Halorientalis litorea: one gene and its partner. The protein of the gene in region 1 binds, or shares a complex with, the protein of each later gene. Links are inferred from orthologs where the notes say so. Each region holds a gene or a part of one and is shown on either strand. Other genes may lie near its edges. The genes, in order: dph2 and MUG95_RS10125.

Region 1 (9,166 bases):
TGGACGCTGGGGCTGGCCGTCGCGCTCGCACTCTCGGCTGGTGTCGCGTACCGCCTCGCCGACCCGCGGGGCGCGTGGGGGCGTCGCGTCCGACAACGGCTCTTTCTCGGGCTTCCGTGGGGGACGCTCGTCGTCGTCGGTGGAATTGTCGGCATCTATCTGTTCGTGCAGGGCGGCCTATCGGCACCCAGAAACCCGCTCGTCGCGCCGTTCCGCGCGTGGTCGTACACGTACCCGCTCGGTATCCTCACCGCGGCGTTCTCCCACGCGAGTCTCGGGCACGTCACGGGGAATCTGGTCGGGACGCTCGCGTTCGCACCGCTCGCGGAGTACGCGTGGAGTCACTTCCCGACGGAACGGGGCAGTCAGTCGTTCGCCAGCCTCGGGCAGAACCCCTTCGTCCGCATCGGCGTCTTCGTAATCGGCGTCGTCGCCGTCGGACTCCTCACCAGCGTGTTCGCCGTCGGACCGGTCATCGGCTTCTCGGGGGTCGTGTTCGCATTCGCCGGGTTCGCTTTGGTCTACTACCCGATACCGACCGTCGTGGCACTGGCGGTCAACGACGTGTTCCGGCTCCTCTATCGCGCGGTGCAGACGCCAGTAGACCCGGCACAGGCCGGGACGCGTTTCGTCACGCCGTACTGGGCGAACGTCGCCATCCAAGGGCACGCCATCGGCCTGCTGTTCGGCGTCCTGTTGGGCGCGCTCGTCGCCTCGCGGCGCGGGCACAGGCCCGACCCGGGACGGCTGTGGCTTTCCGTGGTCGTCTTCGCCGTCGCGCAGTCGCTGTGGGCGGTGTACTGGTTCCGCGGTGGCGGTCGGTACATCCTCTTTCGCGCCGGGGGAGCCATCCTCGTGTTCCTGCTCGCGGCACTGCTCGCGGCCGCCCTGACTGCCTCCCGCCGCCCGCTGATAGCTCGCATCGACCTCGACAGGCGCGAGGCGGCCGTCGGGCTCCTGCTCTCGGTCACTATCGCGCTGAGCGTCGTCGCCGTCCCGACGAACCTCGTCGCCGTCTCCGACGACCCCTTCGACAGCGGCGTCGAGGTCCGTGATTACACCGTCACCTACGCGGAGAACACGCCCGACCAGTACGTCTCCCCGTTCGATATCGGCCTGTTCGGGGAGGCGTCGCAGGTCAACACGAGCGGCGTCCTCTTGGTCAGCGAACGGCGCGACGTGTTCCAGACCGTCGTACCGAAGTCACGGCTGGCGTTCAGTGGTGACACCGAAGTCCTCGTCGGCGGCCTCGGGTGGCGTCAGTCGGTGGGCGTCAACCTCTCCGTGTGGCGACCGGTCGGCAACGACAGCGTCTATCGCGTGTTCCTCGAACCACCCGACGGCGAGCGGGCATTCGCGTACGCGTCGCCAGCGGCTGTCGCGGAGCCACGGGTCGCGGGCCGACGGGTCACGTTCGTCCCGGCAGAGACGGAGTTCCGGGTACTGGTCGAACGGGGCAACGAGTCACTGGGCCGGACCCCAGTTCCGTCCGCGGGGAAGAACGTGACCGCCGGCGGACTGACGTTCAACCGGACGGCGAACCGCCTCTACGTGATACGGAACGAGACGCGCGTCAGAATCGCGGTGCAGGGGAACAGCGACTAACGCCACGCGATGCGGAACACTTCGGCGTCGACTGTCCGGGTCGCCTCGGTGTGGTGTTCGAACTGGTGTGGCAGGTCGAAGGCCGCCTCGAAGGCGTGTGTCACCTCGCCGCCGTTGTCGGCCGCGAACGCCTCGACGAACTCGACACTCCCACGGTTGTGAATCGAGTAGGATACGTCCGCGATATCGGCGGCCGTCCCGAGGAACTCTCTGTCGGCGTGTTCGTTGTCGGACTGTGCCCCGAACGGGGGGTTCATCACGACTGTCGTGGGGTCGTCGGGGGCGAGTGGTACGCGTGTCGCGTCGCCGCGAACCCACCCCACGTCCGTCGTGGAGGCCACCTTGCGCTCGTTCTCACGCGCCGTCGCGAGCGGTGCGGGGTCGATGTCGAGGCCGACGACGCGCGTCGGCCCGCGGAGCGCGGCAGCGAGTGCGAGCATCCCTGTCCCACAGCCTAAATCGAGGACGGTCCGGTCGGCGATGTCCTCGTGGAGGTCTGCCGTGTGAACGAGCGTCGCCGCGAGTTCCGGCGGCGTCCGGTACTGCTCCAGCGAGACGGTCGGGTCCTCGAACCCCGCGACGATGGCCAACTGCTGTGCGAGGGCACTCTTCGTGCTCATGCGCTGCCCTCCCCCGCAGTCGTTCGCCCGTCGCGACACGGCCGGTGACCGCCCGCTCTGTGGCTGTCCATGACACGTGTACATATCTGCCAAGAATACAAAAATCTTCGCTAATGCTTGGTGGTAATTATCGGGGTTGGGGCCATTAAGTTCCCCCCGCGCGACTGGGGAATTATGGCAGACGAACCCCATCCACACGCACAGAACCTCCTCAACATCATCGACAGCCAGCCGATTCCGCCGGTGTACGCGCTCTCGGTCGCGGATGCCCGCGAGCAGTTCGAGAACGTCGCCACGCTCCGGGACGCGCCCGACGTGGCCGACGTGCGGAACTTCGAGATTCAGGGGCCGGAGGGGCCGCTCCCGGTCCGGACGTACTACCCCGAGGGGGAGGGACCGCACCCGACGCTCGTGTACTTCCACGGCGGCGGGTTCGTCCTCGGAAACATCGAGACACACGACGCGCTCTGTCGCGAGTTGGCGAACGCGGGCGAGTGCGCCGTCCTCTCCGTCGACTACCGTCTGGCTCCCGAACACTCCTTCCCCGCGCCGGTCTACGACGCCTACGCCGCCGTCGAGTGGATCGCGGAGAACGGTGCCCACGTCGACCTCGATTCCGACCGCATCGCAGTCGGCGGCGACTCCGCCGGGGGGAACCTCACCGCCGCGACGACGTTGATGGGACAGGACCGCGACGGCCCCGACATCCAGCACCAGTTGCTCCTCTATCCCGCCCTCGCGTCCCCCGCAGTCCACGACTTCGACTCCTACGAGGAGAACGCCGAGGGGTACTTCCTCGAGACGCCCGGCATGGAGTGGTTCCTCGACTGTTACGTCGACGACGACCTGCACCTCCGGAACGAGTACTTCTCGCCGCTGCTCGCCAACGACCTCTCTGACACGCCCCCGGCGAGTGTCGTGACCGCCGGTTTCGACCCGCTCCGCGACGAGGGGCAAGCCTACGCCGAGCGCCTCGCCGAGGACGACGTTCCCGTCGACCACTACCACTACGAGGACATGATTCACGGCTTCGTCAGCATGTCCGACATGATAGACGCGGGTGCCGACGCCGTCGAGAAAATCGGTGCCGACCTGCAGGACGCCTTCGCCGAGTGAGAAGGCCAGCGGTTTTGTCGGTCGGCGTGGAACGTCGGCGCATGTCGACTCCCGACCACGCGAGCGCGGCCGCACTCGAACGCGCCCGCGACGCGGCCACCCTACTCGACAGTGCCGTCGAAATCCCAGTCGTGAACTACCGCGTCGGCCTCGACCCGATACTGGGAATCCTCCCTGTCGCCGGGGACACCGTCGCGACAGCACTCTCGCTGTACGTCGTCTTCGAGGCAGTGCGCGCCGGTGTTCCGCTCCGCACCGTCGCCGTAATGCTCTCGCTCGTCGGTGTCGACTACGTCTGTGGGTCGGTCCCGGTGCTCGGGACGCTGTTCGACGCCGTCTGGAAGGCGAACGTCTGGAACGTCAGGCTATTCGAGCGACACGTCGAGGGGTAGCGGTCGGACGGCCCGACGCCGGTGTCCTCACCACGTCCCGTGGAAGGTGTCGAAGGAGAGTTCCTCCAGCGGTTTCTCGCCGATGGCGATTTCGTACTCGCCGGGCGTGAGCATCGGCTGTTTGAACTGCGGGCCGTCGTCGGTGGTGATGCGCGGACACCCGGTGTTGACGTAGGCGTCGAACCCGAAGTTCGTCAGGCGGTCGGGCGTCACCTCGTCCATCGTGACGAGGTAGGCGTTGTCGTTGTTGTCGATTATCTCCTGAGCCTGGTCCCAGCGGCCCTGACCGATTTTCGTACAGAAGATGACGCCCCACTCCTCGGCATCCATCGCACGGTGGACCGCGCCGTATCGCTGTTTCAGGAACTTCTCCGGGTCGGCGATGGTGACGGCGTTGTTGACGGGGTCGGCGATGACGACGTGTTTGTCCGGGTGTTCCATCGCCAACCCGAGGGGGTGGAACTTCCCGCCGCCGACGTACAGAATCTGGTCGGCGTCCACGTCCGCGCTTGCGTAGTTACAGCCGAGTACCTGTCCCTCGTGGGTCAGTCGGTCGTCGCCGCGGCGGGTGTGGACCTCGTAGCCGCGGTCCTCCAACCACTCGCGCATCTTCTCGAATTGGTTCATGTGCTGGGCCGTCGTCACGAGTCCCACGGCGGGGTCGTCCGCGGGGTCCGAGAGGTCGTCGAGGGCCGACTCCATGATGGGCGTGACCTCGACGTTCGAGAACAGCGGCACGTAGATGATCTTGTCCGACTCCTTCATCGGGGAGTGCCCGAAGTGGACGAACACGTCGGTCCGGCGCATGAGGAAGGTGTCGAGGTCACACGCGCCGTAACAGGGCTGTCCGGAGGTCATGACGGTCACGTCGTCGTCCAGCAGTTCGCGCAAGTCGTCCGTGACCGGCCGCGCGCGGCGTTTCAGCCCCTCGGGGAACTGTAACCCAACCGTCTCTGCGTCGCGTTCCTCGACGGCTTCGGTGATGCGGTCGAGTTCGTAGTCCCACTCCCGGTCGTGTTTCAGCGAGAGGCCCGTGTTTCGGAGGTCCCCTTCCGAACGGTCGTCAGCCGAATCCTGACTCATTGCCTCTCCGTATCCGCTCGCGGCGTAAAACGCCGACGTTTCTGCGACCCACCTCGCCTGCCATCGCCCGGTCTCGCCCGCTCCGAACCCGATTTTCGCGTTCGGCAAGTTGAAAACGCTGTAGTCCTAACCTGACAGTGATGAGTATCGACACGGAAGCCGCGGACGCCGCGGAGTCGACCGTCGACCAGTTGAGTGCCCAACTCGGCGAGGCAATCGCCGACATGCCCGCCTATCAGGAGTTCGTCGAGAAGAAGGCGGCCGTCGAGAACGACGCCGAGGCACAGGAGAAAGTCCAGGAGTTCGAGGAGTTCCGCGAGGAGTTCATGCTCGCCCGGCAGACGGGCGACGCCACCCAAGAGGACCTCCGGGAACTGCAGGCGAAGCAGGAGCAACTCCACGACATCCCCGTCATGGCCGAGTTCCTGCAGGCACAGAACGAACTCGAACTCCGCCTGCAGGAGATAAACGAGCAGATTTCCGCGCCGCTCGCGCTGGACTTCGGCCAGAAGGCCGGCGGCTGTTGCGAGGACTGAACTCGTAACCCCTTTCTCTCCGCCGCGTCCACACCGGGCCATGTCCATCGAGAGCGACTGGGACGAGTGGCTCCCGGCGGCCGTCGCCGACGCCAGTCCCGACGGCGTGACCCTCTGGTATCTGGGCTGTAACGGATTCGTGCTGAAGGCCGACGACGACACTACCGTCTACATCGACCCGTACCTCGGAACGGGCGACCCGCCGCGAACCGTCCGGATGATTCCCGTCCCCTTCGACCCGACGGACGTTCGGGACGCCGACGCCGTCCTCGCCACGCACGAACACACGGACCACGTTCACGGGCCGAGTCAGGCACCGATTCTCGCGGAGACGGGTGCGGATTTCGTCGGCCCCGACGCGTCCGTCTCCGTGGCGGAAGAGGAGGACTGGACCGACGAGTGGGCCGTCTCCGACGAGCAGTTCCACCGTGTCGCGCCCGGCGAGTCCTTCGAACTCGGCTCGTTCACCGTCCACGTCGAGGCGGCCAACGACCCCGACGCTATCGACCCGGTGTCCTACGTCTTCGAACACCCCGCAGGAACGTTCTTCCACGGGGGCGACGCGCGACCGAGCGAGGAGTTCGAACGCATCGGGAGGGAGTACGACATCGACCTCGGTGTCCTCGCGTTCGGGTCCGCCGGGACAATCCCGGACAAGGAGACGCGCGAGCCGAAATACACCAAGTGGTACAGCGACGAGGGTGAAGTCGTCGACGCCGCGCGACAACTACGACTCGACCGTCTGCTCCCGACCCACTGGGATATGTGGAAGGGGTTGACCGCTGACCCGACCGCACTCCACGACCACACTCGAAGCTTCGAGTTCCCGGAACGGCTAGAAATCGTCGAAATCGGCGACCACGTCTCGGTCTGAAGACAGGCGTCCCGTGCCCGTCCGGCGCGTGGCGGGTAAGCGCAAATTAATTGTTATCAAATGACACGGACGTAGGTTTAATACCATTGGTAGCCGGAAGTGTACGCATGAGCGAATCACAGAACTACGAGGAGGTGACCGTCGCCTCGGACGGCGTGACCGTCATCAAGACGTTCGAGGCCGACGCGTTCCCCGTTCCCGCCATCGCGTTCCGCATCAACTCCGAGCGGTCCGAGGCGGTGACGGTGACGTTGACCGACGACGTACCGGAGGACGTTGCCGTCGAGGACTTGGGATTCCACCCCGAGTACGGGAGCGAATTCTGGACGATCGACGACGACGAAATTACGTTCGAGCGGGAAATCGAGGCCGACGAACAGTACACGACTGTCTACGGTATCCGCGCGACTGGGACGGACAACGTCGAGCAGTTCCTCACCGAACCGACGATAGAGTCGGTCGACCCGCCGCTCGACGACGATGACGACGTGGTCGGCACCAGCAGCGACGTGGTCCGTGACGTCATCTCTGGCGACACCGACTCCGTACCGGGACTGGACGACGACGAGGACGGCGACGACGACATCGGGACACTCGACCTCGCGGACCCGAACGACGAGGGGGACGCAGACGAAGAAGAAGCCGACGAGGAGGACGAGGAGACGGCGGCCGAGGATGCCGACGAGAGCGAAGGGGACGCAGACGAAGAAGAAGCCGACGAGGAGGACGAGGGGACGGCGGCCGAGGACGCCGACGAGGACGCAGACGACGAGGCGGAAACCGAGGCCGGGAGCGAGACTGCCGACGGTCCCAAGACGGCGACGAACGGGTCGGCGTCCGTCGAAAGCGTGGCGGCCACGCTCGCGGACGAGATTCGTGCCGGTGAGGTCGCGGACGACGACCTCGAACTGTTGGCGGACGAACTCGACCTCGGCGGCGGGACGAACGGTGCGGTCGACGCCCGCATCGAGAGCCTCCAGACCGACGTGAGCGACCTCGAAGCGTACATCGACGCGCTCGAGGAGTTCCTCGAAGACAACGGAACCGGGCAGGACCTCATCGAGGACGTGCAGTCTCAACTCGACGGGATACAGGAGCAGATGCGTTCGGTCCAGAGCGACATCGACGACAACAACCAGCAAGTCGACGGCCTCGACGACACCGTCGGGACCATCGAGGACGACGTGCAGTCGCTGAAGGGCGACATCAAGGACCTCGACGACGACGTCTCGGACCTCGAAGGTGACTTGGGCGACGTGGACAACCTCGGGGACCGACTCGACGACCTCGAATCCGACCTCGAAGACCTCCAAGAGTGGCGCGACCAACTGGGGAACGTCCTCGGCGGGAACTGACGCGCCCGGCCGAAACCGGACCGGTTTTACTTTCGGACCCTCTGTGCTCTGGCAATGACTACTGTGCGGGTCGCCGTCCCGCGGAAGGGCCGGCCACTCGAGGCCGTCCTCGAACGCATCGCGGACCGGACCGGAACGACCGCACTCGCGGACGAAATCATCTCGACGCTCCGGTTCGAGAAGGCCGTCACGAAGGGCAACCAGTCCGCCGAGGGCGACGTGTACGACCGCCTCGCCGAGTACTCGGACCACGGCGACCCGCAGCATCCGGAGTACACGCTGCTCCGCGACGAACGGGAGGGGTTCCCCCGGCGCATCGTGTTCGACAGCGTGACCATCCCCGTCGACGACGTGGCTGTGCAACTCGTCGGCCGGGAGGAACCGTTCCGCGCGCTCCGCAAACACGAGTTCGCACTCGGCTTCGACAGTGCCGACCTCGTGCTCGAAGAGGTGGTCGAACTCACCCCCGACCCGTTGCGCAGTCTGGGTGACGTGAACGACCGCATCGACCCCCACGACACCGACGTGCGCCTCGTGTCGGGCCTCGGGGATACGGTCTGGCACACGCTGTTGGCGACACCCGACCAACGGCGTCGGTTGGACCGCGACCTCACGCGCTCGTTTGTCGACGCCTACGAGGGGCCGCTCTGTATCTCTCCGCGGTACGAACGCCTCGTCGAGGCGGTCCTCGGCACCGACGCGCTCGCCGGCATCGAGTTCGTCTATCCCCGGAACGGCGGGCCCGAGGAGGCGGCTATCGCCGAGACCGGTGTCGGCGTCTACCTGACAGTCACCGGGTCGACGGCCCACGACCACGGCCTCGAACTGGGTGAACGGCTGTTCCCGAGCGAGACGGTCCTCCTAGAGAACGCCGCCGAGACCACCGACGCGGCCGAACGGGTTGCCGACTCTCTCCTCGCCGACACCGAGACGGAACTGACGGCCGCGTCGCTGTAACTCCGAGAACTGTCGGCTGGCGTCGCGGTTCACGTGTCTGCAGTGGTGCGACTGACTCGCCGCACGTCCTCGACTGTCCCTGTCTCACCCGCCGTGACGTAGTGGCTGGCACAGACGTTGCCACAGGCGAGCGCGAGGTCCCAGTCCCAACCGTTGGCGAGTGCGTACCCCACCCCTCCGGTGAAGTGGTCGCCACCGCCGGTGTGACGACGCGGTTGGTCGACCGGGCAGTTCTCGACGCGTGCCCGCTGGGTGGTCGTCACCGCGATGGCCTCCTCGGGAGCGTGCATCACGGCCGCCTCGATGCCGGTCGCCGAGCGAATTGCCGCGAGGCGGTCGGCGTCGTCCGCTCCGGCGTCGAGTGTCCCCGCGAGCGCGCCCACTTCCTGGCGGTTCGCGTTCAACACCACGTCGAAGGTCCTCTGCAGTGCAGTCAGCGCGTCGTGGAGCGCGTCGACTTCCTCGGGTGTCGACCCGACGATGTCGCCGGGGTCGAACACGAACGGCACCCGCGGGAGGTCCATCGTCCCGAGACGGTGGAAGGCCTCCCCCATGTGTGGGAACGATATCCAGTTACTACAGCAGACAGCGTCCACGTCGAAAACCGCCGGGAGGGTAGCCACGTCCC
Region 2 (9,379 bases), 1.7 Mb from region 1 along the record:
CCGAGAACGTCATCGTCGGCAAGCCCATCAAACTCGGGACTGGCGACGTGAACCTGCGGATGGGGTCGACGCCCGCCCGCTCGGACGGCGAAGGGGCAGACTGACCGGGGATGACGGTCACCCTCTCCGACCGAGAGCGTCGCTACATCGCGCTGTTCGAGGACGAAGTCGGCGTCACGATTCGGGACTGCGTGGTCGACGAGACGTACGACCGCGTCATCTTCGTCGTGAAAGCCGGCGAGATGGGTGAGGCCATCGGTCCGGGAGGGAAACACGTCGACCACATCGAGTCACAGGTCGGACAGCGGGTCGAACTCGTCGAGGACGCCGACACTGCCGAGGCGTTCGTCGCCAACGCGCTCGCGCCCGCGGCCGTCTACAACGTCACCATCAGCGAGAACGACGACACCGTCGCCTACGCCGAAGTCGACCACGACGACACCGGCGTCGCCATCGGTACCGACGGGCGCAACATCGAGGCGGCACGGACGCTCGCTGCCCGGCACTTCGACGTGGACGACATCCAACTCACCTGAGCCACACCCGTATCGCCGTCCGGCGGACTGTGAGTGTGCCACACGGCCGCCGGGTGCGAAAGAGGGAGTTTAAGTACCTTCACAGGATACGAACGTGTACTATGGCGAACGGCAAATACGCCGCGCGCAAGCTTCGCAAAGACCGCCAGCAGCACCGGTGGTCCGACTCGAAGTACGCGCGCCGGGAGCGGGGACTCCGCGAGAAGTCCGACCCCCTCGAAGGGGCCCCGCAGGGACGCGGTATCGTGCTCGAAAAGACAGCGGTCGAGGCCAAACAGCCCAACTCGGCAGTGCGGAAGTGCGTCCGGGTCCAACTCATCAAGAACGGCAAACAGGTGACTGCCTTCTGTCCGGGCGACGGTGCTATCTCCTTTATCGACGAACACGACGAGGTTACCATCGCCGGTATCGGTGGGGCGAAGGGTCGTGCGATGGGTGACCTCTCGGGCGTGAACTACAAAGTCGAGAAAGTGAACGGCGTCTCGCTCATCGAACTCGTGCGAGGCAACGCGGAGAAACCGGTGCGATAACATGTCCAGCGACGCACCCGAGCCGGACGCGCCTGCCGGCACCGACGAGGAAGAGAGTGCTCCCGCACAGCTGTTCGGCGAGTACGACGTGACCGACATCGAGTATCAGGACCCGAGTACGGAGCGGTACATCACGGTCACGCCCATCGCGCACACGATGGGGCGACACGCCACCAAGCAGTTCAAGAAGAGCGAAATCAGCATCGTCGAGCGGCTCACCAACCGCCTGATGCAGACCGACGAGAACACCGGGAAGAAACAGCAGGCGACGCGCATCGTGCGCGAGGCGTTCGCCATCATCGCGGACCGGACCGACGAGAACCCGGTCCAAGTCCTCGTGCGCGCGGTGGAACACAGCGCGCCCCGCGAGGAGACTGTCCGCCTGAAGTACGGCGGTATCTCCGTCCCGAAGGCCGTCGACGTGGCTCCCCAGCGGCGAGTCGACCAAGCCCTGAAGTTCCTCGCCGAGGGCGTCTACGGCGACTCCTTCAAGACGACGACGGACGCCGAGGCGGCACTGGCCCAGCAACTCATCGGTGCGGCCGACAACGACGTGCAGACCTACGCCGTCAACCAGAAAGAAGAGAAAGAGCGCGTCGCGGCCGCCGCGCGATAACTCGCCGACCCCTGCGGTCCGGTTGCGGCTCTCTCCCCTTTCCTTGCGATTTCCCGAAGCATCGCCCGTGAGTGGCGTCTCGGAGCCTCGCGTGACGCGTGCCGAGTATGTGCTGAAGGATTGTTATAAACCCCCGTGCATATCCGGGGAAATCTTGAGACGGATAAGTTTGTATTCTATCTAACGTCGTGGTACGAACAGACGAGTTGAGGCGGACCCTCTCACTGTGGCAGAGCCACAGTCACGCTTCACCCGGTCTTCCGGGGAGGAGACCGGTAGGCGTGCGTCCCGTGGTGTTGGGGGCCGGCGCTTGCACGCGTGTCGGCTGTTTCGGGGGTCGAACCGTGAGAACTCGTCGTGCCACGCGTGCAGAACGATAAGCAAACATGTACGATAAAGATACACTCGCAAAGAGTACTGGCGCATCGCTTGGGGTTGTCGCCATCGTCGGGATGCTGTTCATGAGTACCGGCATGGCGTTCGCAGCACCCATCGCGAACATCGGTGGGTTCCAGGTGCAGGCAGACACCGTCGAGGCGGACAACTTCATCCTGTACCCGGGTTCCGCGCAGACTTCGAACTCCGGAGACGTGGCCACAACTGACAATTACCCGATGGCAGTCAACGAGCTGGACAACGCGACGATTACCGGCTTCGCGCTGGTCAAGGAAATCGACGTTAGTGAGCTCACTAACAATAATGGTGGCCTCAGCGGCAACCTGTCGATTGTCGTCGCGTCCAACGACACGGTCACGGCCGATTCGATCCTCCTGAAAACGCCCGCGCTGTCAGCTGACGTTGGTGCGTTCAGTGGCCTGACCATCTACGAGGAGAGCACGAACGACCTCAACAACGCATTCACGCTGAAGGCCAACAAGAGCGTGAACCAGGACTTCCGGCTCGCCAGCGACTCGGAGGCCGCGGTCAGTGACCTGACCGGTTCCCAGTCCGGCCTGACCCAGGGTACGTCCAGCAACGCTGCTGTCTACCTAGAGAACGCTAACATCCAGGCTGCGTACCTCGTCACCAGCCAGATTACGCTGAACAACCTCGGCGTCGAAGTCTGGTACGACGGAGACGACGATGGTACCTACAACGTTGGCGGCGCGCCGAACGACCGCGGTGCGTAAGTTCGGCTGACTGCTAACTGACCACCTTCGCTTTTTTAGTACACGCACACACATACCACAGACACATGTCTCTCAGATCGAGATTCGTTCAGGCGGGGCTGTTCGTGGTGGGGCTGTTCCCGGAGCCGATACAGCGGCGGATTTTCGCGAGGACCGACCGGTTCAACGAGTGGCGCGAGGACCGGCCGTTCTGGGGCGGCGCGCTCCTCATGTTCGCCGGACTGCTGACGGCGTGGGCACCGATTCAGTTCTCGCTGGAACTCGCGCTCATCGGTTCGTGGTGGACCGTCGCGGGACTCCTCTTTGCAGTCGGGATGTTCCTCTCGGGTGCGTTCGCGCTCTCACGCCCCGACCTCGCGCGCTACTTCGGCATCGCCGGTATCGTGTTCTCGCTCCTCTCGCTCATCGGCGCGCTCGGCGGGTACCTCGTCGGGATGTTCATCGGCGTCTTCGGCGGGAACCTCTGTCTCGCGTGGAATCAACCCGAGGAACAGACGACGTTCGAGACGGAGACGGCCACCGACCCGTCCGACGAGGTGCAGTTCAGTTGGGAAGGCGACTCCTGACGCGGCGGCGACCGACCCTTTTCGCGCTCCGCGTGTGCGTTCGTGGCTGTCCGCACAGCCACGGCTGCGTGTGACGGACGCGGCGTCAGTCGGCGGCCGGTTCGCCGCCGAGTGCGTACTCTCGCGTCACGTCGACGAGTGCCTTCCGGTACTCGCTCTCGCCGGGGTCGCGGGCGAGCGAGCGGAACCGTCGTCGGAACTCCTCGAACCCGACGTTCGGGGCGTCCTCGGCGGCGGCGTGTGCGAGGTCGTAGAGGCGGTGGTCGTCGTCGACGAGGTCGTGGCGTTCGACCAGCGCGAGCGCGAACGCGGCGTTGACGGCGGTGATTTCCGGGTCAGACGCGGGCGTCCGCCGCGTCCACGTCGCCGGACTGTTCGGGCGGTCCGCGACTGCCGTGGCCAGACTCGATTCGAGGAAGGCGACGAGTTTGTCGGCGGGAGCCACAGAGAGCGTGATGTCGTCGGCGTAGATGTCTTTCATGTGGTTCGCTATCTGGTAGCAGTGCGTGAGCTTCCGCTGTTCGACGGTCCGTCCCGCGAGTGCCAGATAGAGGGCCTCCTCGGTCGATTGGGTATGTGAGGGGTGGTGCTGTTCGTTGCGGTGCATGTGCGCGTACTCGTGGAGCGCGAGTTCGCGGGCCATCGCGCTGCTGGCGGCTTGCCGGGAGATGTGGAGGTGGTGTGCCTCGTCGGTGTGGCCGGTCCACGTCCGTTCGTCGGGGCTGTCGTGGACGTGTACCGTCACGGGACGGTCGAGCCGGTACTCTGTCTCGAAGAGGTCCCCTGCCGAGAGGAACGGCTCCGTCGGTCCGGCATCCTGCACGCGTACATCCATATGTTATATGGCAAGGGTTAGCAGAGTATGACCTTTGCGCCGGTCAGGAACGGACGGGCCGGGCACCTACCCCCGCCGCGCCGAGTCGGACGGTCCGGAGTTCGCCGGGGCTGGCTTCGGGTGACTGTCCGAAATCGCTCGCGTTCCCGTACACGTCCGCTGCTGAGTACCGTTCTGTGGCGGCCGCTCTCCCCGGGGCAAACCACGTGACTTTTGACCCTGCTTGCGATAAGAGGGAGTATAATGGGCCGACGCAAGAAAATCGTACAGGAGTGTGAACGGCTGATGGACGTGCCGGAGAACATCCGGAACATCGCCATCGCCGCTCACGTCGACCACGGCAAGACGACACTGACGGACAACCTGCTGGCCGGTGCGGGCATGATTTCCGACGAGACGGCCGGCGAGCAGTTGGCGATGGACACCGAGGAGGACGAGCAGGAACGCGGTATCACCATCGACGCCGCGAACGTCTCGATGACCCACGAGTACGAGGACACGAACCACCTCATCAACCTCATCGACACGCCCGGCCACGTCGACTTCGGGGGCGACGTGACCCGCGCGATGCGTGCCGTCGACGGCGCGCTGGTGGTCGTGGACGCAGTCGAGGGCGCGATGCCACAGACCGAGACGGTGCTGCGGCAGGCACTCCGCGAGGGTGTCAAGCCCGCGCTGTTCATCAACAAGGTCGACCGCCTCATCTCCGAACTCGAAGAGGGGCCACAGGAGATGCAGGAACGGCTGACCGCGGTCATCCGCGACGTGAACGACCTCATCCGCGGGATGACCGAGGAGATGGACGACATCGACGACTGGACTGTCTCCGTCGAGGACGGCACCGTCGGCTTCGGGTCCGCGCTCTACAAGTGGGGGGTCTCCATGCCGTCGATGCAGCGCACCGGCATGGACTTCGGCGACATCATCGACCTCGAACAGGCAGACAAGCGGCAGGAACTCCACGAGCGGACGCCGCTCGCGGACGTGGTGCTCGACATGGTCTGTGAGCACTTCCCGAACCCCATCGACGCCCAGCCGATGCGCATCCCGCGCGTCTGGCGTGGCGACGCCGACTCCGACCTCGCCGACACGATGCGGCTGGTCGACGAGGACGGCGAAGTCGTCCTGATGGTCACCGACATCGGCGTCGACCCCCACGCCGGGGAAATCGCCGCCGGCCGTGTCTTCTCCGGCACCATCGAGAAGGGCCAAGAGCTGTACGTCTCCGGAACTGCGGGCAAGAACCGCATCCAGAGCGTCGGCATCTACATGGGTGGCGAACGCGAGGAAGTCGACCGCGTGCCCGCCGGGAACATCGCGGCCGTCACCGGCCTCAAGGACGCCATCGCCGGTTCGACCGTCTCCAGCGTCGAAATGACGCCGTTCGAGTCCATCGAACACATCTCGGAGCCGGTCATCACGAAGTCCGTCGAGGCACAGCGGATGGACGACCTGCCGAAACTCATCGAGACGCTCCAGCAAGTCTCCAAGGAGGACCCGACCATCCAAATCGAAATCAACGAGGACACCGGCGAACACCTCATCTCCGGGCAGGGTGAACTCCACCTCGAAGTCATCACCCAGCGCATCGAGCGCAACCAGGGCATCCCGGTCCACACCGGCGAACCTATCGTCGTCTTCCGGGAGGCACCGCAACAGCCCTCCCGTGAAGTCGAGGGCATCTCGCCGAACCGCCACAACCGGTTCTACATCTCCATCGAACCCCTCGACGACGACGTCGTCGAGACCATCAAACTCGGCGACGCGTCGATGGACATGCCCGAACTCGAACGCCGCGAGGCACTGATGGAGGCTGGCCTCGACAAGGACGCGGCCCAAGAGGTCGAGCACATCCACAACACCAACATCCTCATCGACGACACGAAGGGGATTCAGCATCTCAACGAGACGATGGAACTCGTCATCGAGGGCCTCGAAGAGGCACTCAACGACGGGCCGCTGGCCGCCGAACCAGTGCAGGGCGCGCTCATCCGCCTGCACGACGCCCGTCTCCACGAGGACGCCATCCACCGCGGACCGGCACAGGTCATCCCCGCAGTTCGGGAGGCCGTCCACAACGCGCTCATCGACGCCGAAATCCGCCTGCTCGAACCGATTCAGGAGGTCCGTATCGACGTGCCCAACGACCACATGGGTGCGGCCTCCGGCGAGATTCAGGGCCGTCGTGGCCGCGTCGACGACATGTACCAAGAGGGCGACCTGATGGTCGTCGAGGGCATCGCGCCCGTCGAGGAGATGATCGGCTTCTCCAGTGACATCCGCTCGGCCACGGAAGGCCGTGCGTCGTGGAACACCGAGAACGCCGGGTTCCAGGTCATGGCCGACAACCTCCAGCCCGAACAGATCGGCGAAATCCGCGAGCGGAAGGGCATGAAGTCGGAACTGCACGAGGCTATCGACTACTTCTAATCCACGGTTTCCAGCCGGGGGTATCCTCGGCGATTTCGCCGCCTGCGAGCACCTCGACTGCAAAAACGTCTGCGGCCTCGTTTCATCCGGTCACGTGAACATCGCGCCGCCGGCACGCGGACGCTCGCTCGCTTCGTTTGACCAGATTTAGGAGCGACCGCCACCAACGCTAGGTATGTCGTTCCTCTCGCAGGTACTGGACATCGTCATCGGTGGTCTCATCGCTGGCCTCACGACGTTCCTTCTGGGGACCGTCGTCGCCGACCAGCAACTCCCGGTGACTGTCGGCGTCATCCTCGCCAGCATGTACTACTTCTCGCGGAACCCGTGGGGTACGACACCCGAACAGGGCGAGGCGATAAACGCGCGGATAGACGCGGTGTACGAGCGTGTGCTGCCGTAGACCGGTCGCTCCGTCGCCGCAACTGACGCTTCGGTTTTACCAGTCGAGTGCCCGATAGGTATATTTTCATCCAGTATTTCTAGACGTGCAATGCCATGTCCGCACGCCTCGCCGGAGGTGCTGTCGGCACTCTCGCGGCGTGACTTCCTGAAGTCGGCACTGGCAATCGGGGGTGGGGGTGCGTTGAGTGCCTGCGTCGACCGGCGTGGGACGCCGGACGTGCCACGGGGGCCGTCGAACCCGTCCCGACTCCCCGACCGCCAGTTCGCGTGGAACCAGTTCCTCCCGCGGGACGCCCACGGGAACGTCGACCTGCCGGAACACCAGTTGCTGCTGTTCTTCGACTACGCGGGCGACGGTGTGCCCACGGACGCAGAGCGTGAACAGGTCGAGGCGACGCTCCGGGACCTCGAACGCGCGTACCAACCGGGCAACGGCGGTGCCAACCCGTACAGTTCGGCGGGGCGCGAGGCCCCGGGCCTGCTCTTCACCGTCGGCTACGCGCCGTCGTACTTCGACCGGTACGAAGGGGACCTGCCGGTCCCGTTGCCACGTCCCGCGGACACTCTCGACCGCATCGACGAACCGACCGACAGGGCGGCGTCTCACGAGGTGGGGATGGTGCTCGTCAGCGATCACGTACAAGTCCTCCTCGCCGCCGAAGAGGCACTCCGCGGCAACCTCGACTCGGTCAACGGTGTCGGCACGTCTGCCTCCTTCGAGGGGATACTCGAACGAGTCGAACGCCGCACCGGGTTTATCGGGCCGGGGCTCCCGGACGAGCGACTCGACACCGACGACGTGCCAGAGTCGTCGCCGCTCTCGATGGGGTTCAAGTCGAACTACCGCGACGGACAGGCGACCGAAGACCGCGTCACCATCCAATCGGGGCCGTTCGCCGGTGGTACCACACAGCACGTCTCGCGGTTGGAGTTGGACCTCGACCGGTGGTACGACAACCCCGACGACCAGCGCCGCGAGCAGATGTTCAGTCCCCACCACTCCGCCGAGGAGGTGGGGGAGGTGGGGCGACAACTGGCGGGGGACAGCGGTGTCACGCGCGAGACGGTCGACCGGACCGAGGCTGACGCCGAGGAGTACGGCGTGGTCGGCCACTCACAGAAGGTCGCCGCCGCCCGCGACGACAACTTCGAACCGACGATGCTCCGCCGGTCCGAGGGCGTCTCGACGGACGCCGAGACTCCTGGGTTCAACTTCACCGCACTGCAGCGACGCATCGAGCGGTTCGTCGAGGTTCGGCAGGCGATGAACGAGTCCTACGGCGTCGCCGATGACGACGACGGCATCCGGGGGTACATCGAAGCGACCAGCAGAACGAACCTCCTGATTCCGCCCCGTGAGTTGCGGGCGTTACCGCCAGCCGACCCGTCGGCCTGAGGTCGGCAGGCGAACGACTCGATTTCAGGCGTCGTCGTCCCCTGCCACGAACGGCAGGCGACGCTCGACGCCGTCCGGGCCGAGGACGTATCGGTGTCCGGCAGTGAGGTCGGTGTAGCGGGTCGTCGCGCCGTCGGGCCAGGCGACGGTTACGGTTGCACTGTCGGCGTCCCCGACGCCGAAGTGGAGCGTGCGGGTGTCCTGTGAGAGGAGGTCCGTCTCCGTGGTCCGAAACTTGGTCTGCTCGGTGCCGTCGGTGGTGAGCGTCACAGTCGCGCCGAGGGTCGGGCGGTCGTCGGCCCGGAGCGTCACCTGCACCGCGCCGCCATCGGCACCGACGTTCTCGTAGAGGCGGAAGCGGCCGTCGGCGTCGGCGACGAGAAGGTCGGCGTCGCCGTCCCGGTCGAAGTCGAAGTGTGCGAGTCCACGGCCGTCGGTCTGTTCGAACCCGGCGTCGTCGGCACGGACGGCTTCGAACCCATCGTCGACTCGCTCTCGGACGACGGGGTAGCGGTAGAACCGGAAGACGCTGTCGGCGTTGCGCAACTCGTCGCCGACGAAGTACCGAGAGAACTGTCTCGTCGCGTGGACGAGGTCCGCGTCACCGTCGTTGTCGAGGTCCGTGATGACCGTCGCCCACCCCTGTCCACCGCGACGGACGCCGTACTCGGCCGCCCGCTCACGGAAGGTACCGTCGCCGTCGTTGACCATGAGCGAGTTTCCGTGGAGGTGGTCGTTGTCGTCGGGGAACTCGTCCGCTACCGCGTCGGTCAAGAAGATGTTGGTGACGAACACGTCGGGCGACCCGTCGCCGTTCACGTCGGTCACCTCGGCGGCCATCCCGTTGCGGTTGGTGACCTCGCCCTGTCGCTCGCGGCGGAAGGTGCCGTCGCCGGTGTTCCGGTAGAACACGTCCTGATTGTAGTCGTTCGAGA

Evidence for each region.
Region 2: the proteins of dph2 (region 1) and MUG95_RS10125 are in contact, whole or in part, in a crystal structure (PDB 6Q2D), measured with the Methanobrevibacter smithii proteins. The link is inferred for Halorientalis litorea from one-to-one orthologs. Residues at the interface, in WP_011954460.1 of Methanobrevibacter smithii: Met1, Met3, Tyr4, Pro28, Glu29, Gly30, Leu31, Met33, Phe58, His80, Thr124, Gln126, Ser179, Gly180, Asn181, Phe182, His183, Leu185, Tyr201, Asn202, Phe211, Ile215, Arg291, Asp295, Asp296, Gln298, Met299; in WP_011954157.1 of Methanobrevibacter smithii: Pro482, Asn483, Lys484, His485, Tyr553, Asp555, Glu556, Glu559, Leu560, Leu591, His592, Glu593, Asp594, Ala595, Val596, His597, Arg598, Gly599, Pro600.

What each region holds. Positions count from the first base shown.
Region 1 is NZ_CP095482.1:180,427-189,592, reverse strand. The notes cover bases 2,789-5,574. They hold dph2 (diphthamide biosynthesis enzyme Dph2), read right to left. Parts: upstream 4,817-5,574; coding sequence 3,761-4,816; downstream 2,789-3,760. Other genes in these bases: MUG95_RS01010 (MBL fold metallo-hydrolase), read left to right, coding at 5,393-5,574; MUG95_RS01015 (YlbF/YmcA family competence regulator), read left to right, coding at 4,957-5,352; MUG95_RS01025 (DUF4112 domain-containing protein), read left to right, coding at 3,383-3,733; lipP1 (LipP1 family hormone-sensitive lipase), read left to right, coding at 2,789-3,341. Outside these bases: MUG95_RS01040 (rhomboid family intramembrane serine protease), read left to right, coding at 1-1,605; MUG95_RS01035 (METTL5 family protein), read right to left, coding at 1,602-2,225; more of lipP1, read left to right, coding at 2,400-2,788; more of MUG95_RS01010, read left to right, coding at 5,575-6,226; MUG95_RS01005 (coiled-coil domain-containing protein), read left to right, coding at 6,334-7,581; MUG95_RS01000 (phosphoribosyltransferase HisG-related protein), read left to right, coding at 7,636-8,538; MUG95_RS00995 (PfkB family carbohydrate kinase), read right to left, coding at 8,568-9,166. UniProt on the Methanocaldococcus jannaschii protein: Catalyzes the first step of diphthamide biosynthesis, i.e. the transfer of the 3-amino-3-carboxypropyl group from S-adenosyl-L-methionine (SAM) to the C2 position of the imidazole ring of the target histidine residue in translation elongation factor 2 (EF-2).
Region 2 is NZ_CP095482.1:1,864,016-1,873,394, forward strand. What follows is about bases 4,051-7,049. They hold MUG95_RS10125 (elongation factor EF-2), read left to right. Parts: upstream 4,051-4,456; coding sequence 4,457-6,643; downstream 6,644-7,049. Other genes in these bases: MUG95_RS10120 (DUF5781 family protein), read right to left, coding at 4,051-4,213; MUG95_RS10130 (hypothetical protein), read left to right, coding at 6,819-7,046. In the rest of the region: rpoA2 (DNA-directed RNA polymerase subunit A''), read left to right, coding at 1-104; MUG95_RS10095 (NusA-like transcription termination signal-binding factor), read left to right, coding at 111-536; MUG95_RS10100 (30S ribosomal protein S12), read left to right, coding at 638-1,066; MUG95_RS10105 (30S ribosomal protein S7), read left to right, coding at 1,068-1,682; MUG95_RS10110 (hypothetical protein), read left to right, coding at 2,069-2,812; MUG95_RS10115 (DUF6114 domain-containing protein), read left to right, coding at 2,878-3,378; more of MUG95_RS10120, read right to left, coding at 3,464-4,050; MUG95_RS10135 (DUF7405 family protein), read left to right, coding at 7,137-8,444; MUG95_RS10140 (CRTAC1 family protein), read right to left, coding at 8,469-9,379. UniProt on the Methanocaldococcus jannaschii protein: Catalyzes the GTP-dependent ribosomal translocation step during translation elongation.